DNA from 2 places in the Streptomyces sp. NPDC004667 genome. Region 2 is predicted to be linked to the other one. Evidence: riboswitches for the same ligand, from Rfam matches in the RefSeq annotation. Region 2 holds a riboswitch; the other holds the start of a gene.
The links. Region 2 has a riboswitch for thiamine pyrophosphate ahead of thiC (phosphomethylpyrimidine synthase ThiC). Riboswitches for the same ligand answer to the same signal wherever they lie in the genome.
Positions count from the first base shown of each region.

Region 1: it holds a riboswitch for thiamine pyrophosphate, as region 2 does, so the genes downstream of both, ABZW32_RS25900 (thiamine ABC transporter substrate-binding protein) here and thiC (phosphomethylpyrimidine synthase ThiC) in region 2, are expected to answer to the same signal.

Region 1 covers NZ_JBEXKC010000052.1:35,078-40,056, reverse strand. Annotated here, with positions in the region: gene ABZW32_RS25905 (iron ABC transporter permease) at 1-1,021, opposite strand, end outside; gene ABZW32_RS25900 (thiamine ABC transporter substrate-binding protein) at 1,078-2,175, opposite strand; TPP riboswitch at 2,261-2,370, opposite strand; gene rlmN (23S rRNA (adenine(2503)-C(2))-methyltransferase RlmN) at 2,429-3,541, opposite strand; gene ABZW32_RS25890 (phosphatidate cytidylyltransferase) at 3,635-4,711, opposite strand; gene frr (ribosome recycling factor) at 4,711-4,979, opposite strand, start outside.
Region 2 covers NZ_JBEXKC010000008.1:119,547-124,525, reverse strand. Annotated here, with positions in the region: gene ABZW32_RS07010 (helix-turn-helix domain-containing protein) at 1-246, shown strand, start outside; gene ABZW32_RS07005 (SsgA family sporulation/cell division regulator) at 343-792, shown strand; gene ABZW32_RS07000 (YibE/F family protein) at 805-2,199, opposite strand; TPP riboswitch at 2,272-2,416, shown strand; gene thiC (phosphomethylpyrimidine synthase ThiC) at 2,411-4,198, shown strand; gene ABZW32_RS06990 (aldo/keto reductase) at 4,374-4,979, shown strand, end outside.

The sequences.
Region 1 (4,979 bases), on a different contig from region 2:
GCGCGTACTGCAGGGAGTTCCAGATGGCCTCCAGCGGCGGCACCAGAAACGTTCCGCCACCGGAGCCCGCGTCCTGCAGCGCCCGGTAGAAGCCGAGCCCGTACCCGCCGGGCGCGTCGAAGGACCGCTCCACCAGCACGGCCAGCGGGGCCACGATCAGCAGCGCCACGGTCAGCAGCACCCCGCCGAGGAGGCTCCGCTGGGCCCAGCCGCGCGGGCGGTGCGCGGTGTGCGCCGGGTCCACGAGCCGCAGTGCGCCCTCGCGCCGGCGCACGGTCCGGGCGTGCACGGCGAGGATCAGGCCGACGGCGGCGAACTGGACCATCGTCAGCACCGCGGCCGTCGGCAGGTCCAGGAGCTGCGCGGTCTGCCGGTAGACCTCCACCTCCAGCGTGGAGTACGCGGGCCCGCCCAGGATCTGCACGACGCCGAAGGAGGTGAAGGTGAACAGGAACACCATCAGCGAAGCCGCGGCCACCGCCGGGCCCAGCGCGGGCAGCGTCACCCGCCGCCAGGCGGCGAACCGTCCCGCGCCCAGGACCCGGGCGGCCTCCTCCTGGCGCGGGTCCAGCTGGGCCCACAGCCCGCCGACCGTCCGGACGACGACGGCGTAGTTGAAGAAGACGTGGGCGAGCAGGATCGCCCAGACGGTGGTGTCCAGCCGGACGCCCCACAGTTCGTCGAGCAGTCCGCCCCGCCCCACCAACGCCAGGAAGGCCGATCCGACCACCACGGTGGGCAGCACGAACGGCACGGTGACCAGCGCCCGCAGCAGCTGTTTGCCGGGGAACTCGAAGCGCGCGAAGACGTACGCGGCGGGAAGGGCGATGAGCAGGGTGAGGACGGTGGAGGCGAACGCCTGCCACGTGGTGAACCACAGGACGCCCGCGATGTCGGGCCTGGCCAGGACCTCGCCGACGCGCCCGAACTGCCAGCCCTCGTCCGTCTTCAGCCCGCGCCCCACAATCGCGGCGACGGGATAGGCGAAGAACAGCCCGAAGAAGGCGAGCGGCACCGCCATCAGGGCGAACCTGACGGCGGTGGCGCGCCCGCCCTCCTTCGGGGAGGCGTCCCGCACTACTTCACGACGAGCGAGGACCATGCCTTGACCCACTGGTCACGGTTCTTGGCGATGGCGTCGGGGGCGACCGTCTCCGGCTTCTCGACGACCACGCCGTGCTTCGTGAACACCTCCGGCAGCTTCGCGTCCTTGATCACCGGGTTCACGAACATCTGGAGCGGCATGTCCTCCTGGAACTTCTTGCCCACCAGGAAGTCGATGAGCGCCTTGCCGCCCTCCTCGTTCTTCGCGCCCTTGAGCAGGCCCGCGAACTCGACCTGGCGGAAGCAGGTGCCGGTGGCCACGCCCGTGGGGGCCTCGGCCGGCTGCGGCTCGCCGTAGAGGACCTCGACCGGCGGGCTGGAGGCGTAGGAGACGACCAGCGGACGGTCGCCCTTGGCCTTCTTGCCGCCCGCGGAGCCGGAGAAGCGCTCGTTGTAGGCCTGCTCCCAGCCGTCGACGACCTCGACGCCGTTGGCCTTGAGCTTGCTCCAGTAGTCCTTCCAGCCGTCCTCGCCGTACTTGCCGACGGAGGCGAGGAGGAAGCCGAGGCCGGGCGAGGAGGTCGCGGCGTTCTCGGTGACCAGCAGGTTCTTGTACTCCGGCTTGGTCAGGTCGTCCAGCGTCTGCGGCGGGGCGATCTTCTTGTCGGCGAAGTAGGCCTTGTCGTAGTTGACGCAGATGTCACCCGAGTCGACCGGGGTGACACGGTGCTGCTGGTCGAGCACGAACTCCGGCTTGACCTGGTCCAGGCCCTTGGCCTGGTACGGGGTGAATATCCCGTTGTCGAGGGCGCGCGAGAGGAGCGTGTTGTCGACGCCGAAGAAGACGTCGCCGCGCGGGGAGCCCTTGGTGAGGATCTCCTGGTTCAGGGCGGCGCCCGCGTCGCCGGACTTCAGGACCTTGACGGTGTAGCCGCTCTGCTGCTCGAACTCCTTGAGGACCGTGTCGGTCACGTTGAAGGAGTCGTGGGAGACGAGGGTGATCGTCTTGGACTTCGGGGCGTCGCTCGCGCCCGCCGGCTTGTCCTTGGCGTCGCCGCCGCAGGCGCTGAGCGTGCCGACGCCCAGCGCGGCCACGAGCGCCGCGCCCGCGATCTTCTTGGTGGTGCTCACTGGTGAATTCCTCCTGGGATGTCCAGGAGAAGACGCGGCCCTGCCCGGCGCTCTGTGGGAGCGGACGCCGGGCAGGGCGCAACAGCTTGAGTGATGACCGAACTTCCTACCCCGAATGACCGGGGCGAGGTTCAGAGGGTCTGCGGATGACGGTTACCGCACTCTCAGCGCTGTGGCGCTCCCCTGTCGGAATGATGAAGTTGTCCGGCCACAGGGTACCTCGTGGCCGATTACGGGCGGTCGCGGCCGGAACCTAGCGCTCGGAGGCGGCCAGCTGGCCGCACGCGCCGTCGATCTCCTGGCCACGGGTGTCGCGTACGGTCACGGGCACGCCGTGCCGGGCGATGGCCTCGACGAAGGCCTTCTCGTCCTCGGGACGCGACGCGGTCCACTTCGAGCCCGGGGTCGGGTTCAGCGGGATCAGGTTGACGTGCACGCGCTTGCCCTTGAGCAGGCGGCCGAGGAGGTCACCGCGCCAGGCCTGGTCGTTGATGTCGCGGATCAGCGCGTACTCGATGGAGATGCGCCGGCCGGACTTCTCGGCGTACTCCCAGGCCGCGTCGAGGACCTCGCGGACCTTCCAGCGGGTGTTCACCGGGACCAGGGTGTCGCGCAGCTCGTCGTCCGGCGCGTGCAGCGAGACGGCGAGGCGGCACTTGAAGCCCTCGTCGGCGAAGCGCAGCATGGCCGGGACCAGGCCGACGGTGGAGACGGTGATGCCGCGCTGCGACAGGCCCAGGCCGTCGGGCTCCGGGTCGGTGAGGCGGCGGATGGCGCCGACGACCCGCTTGTAGTTGGCCAGCGGCTCGCCCATGCCCATGAAGACGATGTTGGAGAGCCGGGCCGGGCCACCGGGGACCTCGCCGTCGCGCAGCGCGCGCATGCCGTCGACGATCTGGTGCACGATCTCGGCCGTGGACAGGTTGCGGTCCAGGCCCGCCTGGCCGGTGGCGCAGAACGGGCAGTTCATGCCGCAGCCGGCCTGCGAGGAGATGCACATGGTCACCCGGTCGGGGTAGCGCATCAGCACGGACTCGACGAGCGTGCCGTCGTGCAGCTTCCACAGGGTCTTGCGGGTGGTGTCGTCGTCGCAGCTGATGTGCCGGACGACGTTCATCAGCTCCGGCAGCAGCTCCTGCTGGAGCTTCTCGCGCGACGCGGCGGGGATGTCGGTCCACTCGGCCGGGTCGTGCGCGTAGCGGGCGAAGTAGTGCTGGGAGAGCTGCTTGGCCCGGAACGGCTTCTCACCGATCGCGGCCACGGCCTCCCGGCGCTCGGCCGGGGTCAGGTCGGCGAGGTGCCGGGGCGGCTTCTTGGCCCCACGAGGGGCGACGAAGGTGAGCTCTCCCGGAACGGGGCGGGCCATGGCGGGTACTCCTTGTAAGACGAAAGGCGCGCCGCAGAAGCAGCGCGCCTTCCAAGAGTAACCGCCCGGCGTATCGCCCGGCTTTTTCGCAGGTCAGCCCGTGCCCACGAAGGCCGCCAGCAGCAGCCAGACGACCGGAGCGGTCGGCAGCAGCGAGTCGAGCCGGTCCATGATGCCGCCGTGGCCCGGGAGCAGGGTGCCCATGTCCTTGATGCCCAGGTCGCGCTTGATCATCGACTCGCCCAGGTCACCCAGGGTGGCGCTGACCGCGACAGCCAGGCCCAGCACCAGGCCCTGCCACCAGGCGCCGCCGTCGACCAGGAACTCCATGCACAGCGCGCCGGCCGCCATCGCGAAGGCCACCGCCCCGAAGAGTCCCTCGCGGGTCTTGCCGGGGCTGATGCGCGGGGCGAGCTTGGTCTTGCCGAAGCGCCAGCCGACCGCGTAGGCCCCCGTGTCGCTGACCACCGTCAGGACCAGGAAGGTCACCACCCGCTGGGGACCGTCGTCGGCGGTGAGCAGCATCGCGACGAACGTGGCCAGGAAGGGCACGTAGAACGCCGCGAAGACGCCCGCCGTGACGTCCTTGAGGTAGTCCTCGGGCGCTTCGGTCATCCGCCAGACGAGCACGGCCAGCGCCGTGAGCGCCATGGCCACCCAGGCGCCCTCGGCCCCCCGGACGTATCCGGCGATCACCATGGCCGCGCCGCCGACCGCGAGCGGGACGAGCGGGGCCTTGATGCCCTTCTTCTCCTGGAGCCGGGAGGTGAGCTCCCACAGGCCGACGACGACGGCGACGACGATCACACCGACGAAGACGGCCTTGACGATGAACAGCGAAGCGAAGATCACCGCGCCGAGGCCGACGCCGACCCCTATGGCGGCACGCAGATCCCGCCCCGCGCGCTTCTTCTGCGGCGGCGGGGAGGCGTCCTGCGGTACCTGCGAAGGCGGAGGCGGGGGGCTGGGCATGGGCTCCTGCGGCGGCGTCTCGGCGCGGAACGGGGGGCCGCCGAAGGCGGCGGCCCCCCGATCGCGTGCTTCCCGGTCGTCGAAATCACGGCCGGCGGCATCGGGCACGATGGACATGGGCCGAGTCTGCGGGCCCACCAGCGCATCGTATGCGGGACCCGCCGCCACCGGCTCGGCGGCCCAGGGAGAGTCGTTCATCAGACCTCGAGCAGCTCGGATTCCTTGTGCTTGAGCAGCTCGTCCACCTGCGCGACGTACTTCGCGGTGGTGTCGTCGAGCTCCTTCTCCGCGCGGCGCACCTCGTCCTCGCCGGCTTCCTTGTCCTTGACGAGCTTGTCGAGGGCGTCCTTGGCCTTGCGGCGCACGGAACGGATGGAGACCTTGGAGTCCTCGGCCTTGGTGCGCGCGACCTTGATGTACTCCTTGCGGCGCTCACCGGTGAGCTCCGGGAAGGTCACCCGGATGA
Region 2 (4,979 bases):
CGGGACATGAGCGCTCTGGAGGAACGGATCGGCTCCCTGGAGCGGATGCAGCCCGTGACCGAGCGGCAGGAGTACTCCCTGGGCACGGTGTGCGCGGCCATTCCGATCACCGCCGGCGACACTGCCGCGACCATGGCCATTTCTCTCCCCCTGCACCAGCAGGACCGGTTGCTCTATGCGGTCGATCGACTACGGAGTGAAGTAGGCGCGCTGTTGAGCACCCTCTCCTTCTCTATCAGTATCTGAAAACTCACTCCTTGTGATCTGCAATCGCTTACACCACTCTTGTCAAGAGGGCCCTGGGGGACATTCCTGGCCACTTCCACTACAGCGGGGTAGGCAATGCGCGAGTCGGTACAGGCAGAGGTCATGATGAGTTTCCTCGTTTCCGAGGAGCTCGCGTTCCGGATCCCGGTGGAACTCGGATACGAGGCTCGCGACCCCTACGCCGTACGCCTGACCTTCCACCTTCCCGGAGACGCCCCCGTGACCTGGGCGTTCGGCCGGGAACTGCTTCTCGACGGCATCAACAAGCCGTGCGGTGACGGCGATGTGCACATCGCCCCCACCCGCCCGGAGGAGCTGTCCGACGTCCACATCCGCCTCCAGGTGGGCTGCGACCGGGCCTTGTTCCGCGCGAGTGCGGCGCCGCTCGTCGCCTTCCTCGACCGCACGGACCGGCTGGTTCCGCTCGGTCAGGAACGCAACCTCGGCGACTTCGAGGAGAGCCTCGACGAGGAGCTCGGCAAGATCCTCGCCGAGGCCCGCCAGAACGAGCAGAACGCGGGCTGACCCGGCGTTCCCTCAGCGCTTGCGCCGACGCCCCCGGCCGCCGCGGGCGGGCTGCGGGACCACGGCGGCGGCCGGCGAGCCCGTCCGGTCGGCGGAAACCACCAGGGCGGCGAGCGCGGTGGTGACGGGGACGGAGGCCACGAGCCCGATGGAGCCCACGAGGGTGCGGACGATCTCCTCCGCGACCAGCTCGCTGTTGGCCACCGATCCCATGCTGCTGTTCGCGATCGAGAACAGCAGCAGCAGGGGCAGTGCGGCGCCCGCGTAGGCCAGCACCAGGGTGTTGACGACCGAGGCGATGTGGTCGCGGCCGATCCGGATGGCCGCCCGGTACAGGCCGCGCGGGCCCATACCCGGGTCGGCCTGGTGGAGTTCCCAGACTGCCGAGGTCTGCGTCACGGTCACGTCGTCGAGGACGCCGAGCGAGCCGATGATCACGCCCGCGAGCAGCAAACCGCTCATGTCGATGTGCGGGTAGAGGCCGTGGATCAGCCCGGTGTTGTCGTCCGTGTTGCCGCTCAGGAAGGCCCAGTCGATGAAGAGCGAGCCCAGCAGCCCGATCAGCAGCAGCGAGGCGAGGGTGCCGAGGACGGCTACCGAGGTCCTCGCCGTCAGGCCGTGGCACATGTAGAGGGCGATCAGCATGATCGCGCTGGCTCCGATGACGGCGACGAGCAGGGGGTTCGAGCCCTGGAGGATCGCCGGCAGGATGAACAGCGTCAGGATCGCGAAGCTCACCACCAGGGCGACCAGCGCGAACACCCCGCGCATCCGCCCGACCACCACGACCGCGAGTGCGAAGATCCCGGCCAGTAGGGCCAGGGGCAGCTTGCGGTTCACGTCGACGACGGAGTACTGGAGGTCCCGCGGCGCGTCCGGGGCGTACGCGACCACCACCTCCTGGCCCTTCTCCAACTGCCGCGGGGCGCCGGGCTGGACGATCTCGAAGAACGCCCGGCCCTTGTCCGGTCCACTGGCGACCTCGACCGTCGCCTTCTTGCACTCCCCGGTCTGCGCGGCCTGGGCCTCGCGGCCCTCGGGGGTGGAGGTGTCGCCGGTGGGCGGCACCTGCGAGGCGTTCACTGATTTGCAGTCGACCTTTGCCAAGGCAACGACCATGCCTTGTTGGGTCTGGCGGTCGAAGCCGACTCCGGTGCGCTGGTGGGCGGGGGCCCCGCCCGGCCAGAGCACGGCCATGCCGACGAAGACGGCTGCGGCGAAGGGGATCAGCACGGCGGCGATCACCTTGCGCAGGTGCTTGGAGACCGGTGCCGCCGGCCCGTGTCCATGGCTGTGACCGTGGCCGCCGTGGGAGGCGCCGGTCGCATGCCCGTGGGAGGCATGTTCGTGACCGGTGTGGCCGTGGGGGTCCGTGGGCGTGGTGGGGGGCTGCGGCAAGGACGTCACCGGCAGATCATCGCAAGAGATGAGGGGGCCCACTGTTCAGCACGCCACAGATGACGCTAGCGTGGGGGCTACTTTGCACAACGCGGGAGCTCGGAGCACCGGGCTGAGAGGGCGCTGATCACCGTACGCGCATGAAAATGCGTACGGGAAGAGGCTGCGTCGACCGCCGAACCTGTTACCGGGTAATGCCGGCGTAGGGAGATCAGGTCTCATGACCATTCAGGACGCACGCACGCCTGCCGTCAGCCAGGACGCCGACGGCCAGACCGAGCGCCAGCCCGGCTGGCACAAGGGATACCTGGCGGGCTCCCGCCCGGACATCCGGGTGCCGGTCCGCCAGGTCCACCTCACCAACGGCAAGGACGTCACGCTCTACGACACGTCCGGGCCGTACACCGACCCGCAGATCGAGACCGACGTGCGCCGGGGCCTGCCGCCCCTGCGCGAGAACTGGATCATCGGCCGCGGCGACACCGAGGAGTACGCGGGACGTCCCGTGCGCCCCGAGGACGACGGCATCAAGCACACCTCGCCGCGCGGCGGACTCAAGAACCTCGACGCCGTCTTCCCGGGCCGGCCCCGCCAGCCCCGCCGCGGCCGTGGCGGCGCCGCCGTCACCCAGCTCGCGTACGCCCGCCGGGGCGAGATCACCCCGGAGATGGAGTACGTCGCGATCCGCGAGAACGTCTCCCCCGAGGTCGTCCGCGAGGAGATCGCAGCAGGTCGTGCCGTGCTTCCGGCCAACGTGAACCACCCGGAGATCGAGCCGATGATCATCGGCAAGCGGTTCCTGGTGAAGGTCAACGCCAACATCGGCAACTCCGCGGTCACCTCCTCCATCGAGGAGGAGGTCGACAAGATGACCTGGGCGACCAAGTGGGGCGCCGACACGGTCATGGACCTCTCGACCGGCCGCAACATCCACACCACGCGCGAGTGGGTCCTGCGCAACTCCCCCGTCCCGATCGGGACCGTGCCGCTCTACCAGGCGCTGGAGAAGGTCGACGGCCGTGCCGAGGACCTGACCTGGGAGATCTACAAGGACACGGTCATCGAGCAGGCCGAGCAGGGCGTCGACTACATGACGGTCCACGCCGGCGTGCTGCTGCCCTACGTGCCGCTGACCGCCCGTCGCAAGACCGGCATCGTCTCGCGCGGTGGCTCGATCATGGCCGCGTGGTGCCTGGCGCACCACAAGGAGAACTTCCTCTACACGAACTTCGAGGAGCTCTGCGAGATCCTCGCGACGTACGACGTCACGTACTCGCTGGGCGACGGTCTGCGTCCCGGCTCGATCGCGGACGCCAACGACGCGGCGCAGTTCGCCGAGCTGAAGACGCTGGGCGAGCTGAACACGATCGCCAAGCGGCACAACGTGCAGACCATGATCGAGGGCCCGGGCCACGTCCCGATGCACAAGATCAAGGAGAACATCGACCTCCAGCAGGAGATCTGCGAGGAGGCGCCGTTCTACACGCTCGGCCCGCTGACCACGGACGTCGCGCCCGCGTACGACCACATCACCTCGGGCATCGGCGCCGCGATGATCGCTTGGTGGGGCACCGCGATGCTCTGCTACGTCACGCCCAAGGAGCACCTGGGCCTCCCGAACCGGGACGACGTGAAGACCGGTGTGATCACCTACAAGATCGCCGCTCACGCCGCGGACCTGGCCAAGGGCCACCCGGGCGCCCAGGAATGGGACGACGCCCTGTCGGACGCGCGGTTCGAGTTCCGCTGGGAGGACCAGTTCAACCTGGCCCTCGACCCGGACACGGCCCGCGAGTTCCACGACGAGACCCTTCCGGCCGAGCCCGCGAAGACCGCGCACTTCTGCTCCATGTGCGGTCCGAAGTTCTGTTCCATGAAGATCTCCCAGGACATCCGCCGCGAGCACGGCGGTGACCTGAAGGCCGAGGAGATCCAGGCGGGCATGGCGGAGAAGTCCGCCGAGTTCGCCGCCGCCGGCAACCGGGTCTACCTCCCCCTGGCGGACTGACCCGGGGCACCCCGGACGTCGACGGACCCGCGACCCATGGGGGGAGTCGCGGGCCCGTCCCGTCCCGGTCCGGCGGGACCGGGAGCGGGGGTGACCGGAAAGCCGTGTGCGGTTGACCGGCGGAATGGTCTTGCCTTGAAGTGCGCTCCAACTCCTAGAGTGCGGGCGCATGACCATGCGATACCGAAATCTGGGTGGGACCGGCATCGAGGTGAGTGCGCACTGCCTCGGAACGATGATGTTCGGGGCCGTGGGGAACCCCGATCACGAGGAGTGCGGGCGGATCATCCACGCCGCGCTCGACCTGGGCATCAACTTCGTCGACACCGCGGACATGTACTCCGCCGGAGAGTCCGAGGTGATCGTCGGCAAGGCGCTCAAGGGGCGGCGCGACGACGTCGTGCTCGCCACGAAGGTCCACTTCCAGATGGGAGAGGGGCGCAACCGCAGCGGCAATTCACGGCGTTGGATCGTCCGTGCCGTGGAGGACAGCCTGCGGCGGCTGGACACCGACTGGATCGACCTCTACCAGGTGCACCGCCCGGACCACACGACCGATGTCGAGGAGACGCTGTCCGTCCTCGGCGACCTCGTCACGGCGGGGAAGATCCGCTCCTTCGGGTGTTCGACCTTCCCCGCCGAGGAACTGGTCGAGGCCCATCACGTCGCCGAGCGGCGGGCGCTGCACCGCTTCCGGACCGAGCAGCCGCCGTACTCGATCCTGGCGCGGGGGATCGAGGCCGACGTCCTGCCGGTCGCCCGTCGCTACGGGATGGGCGTG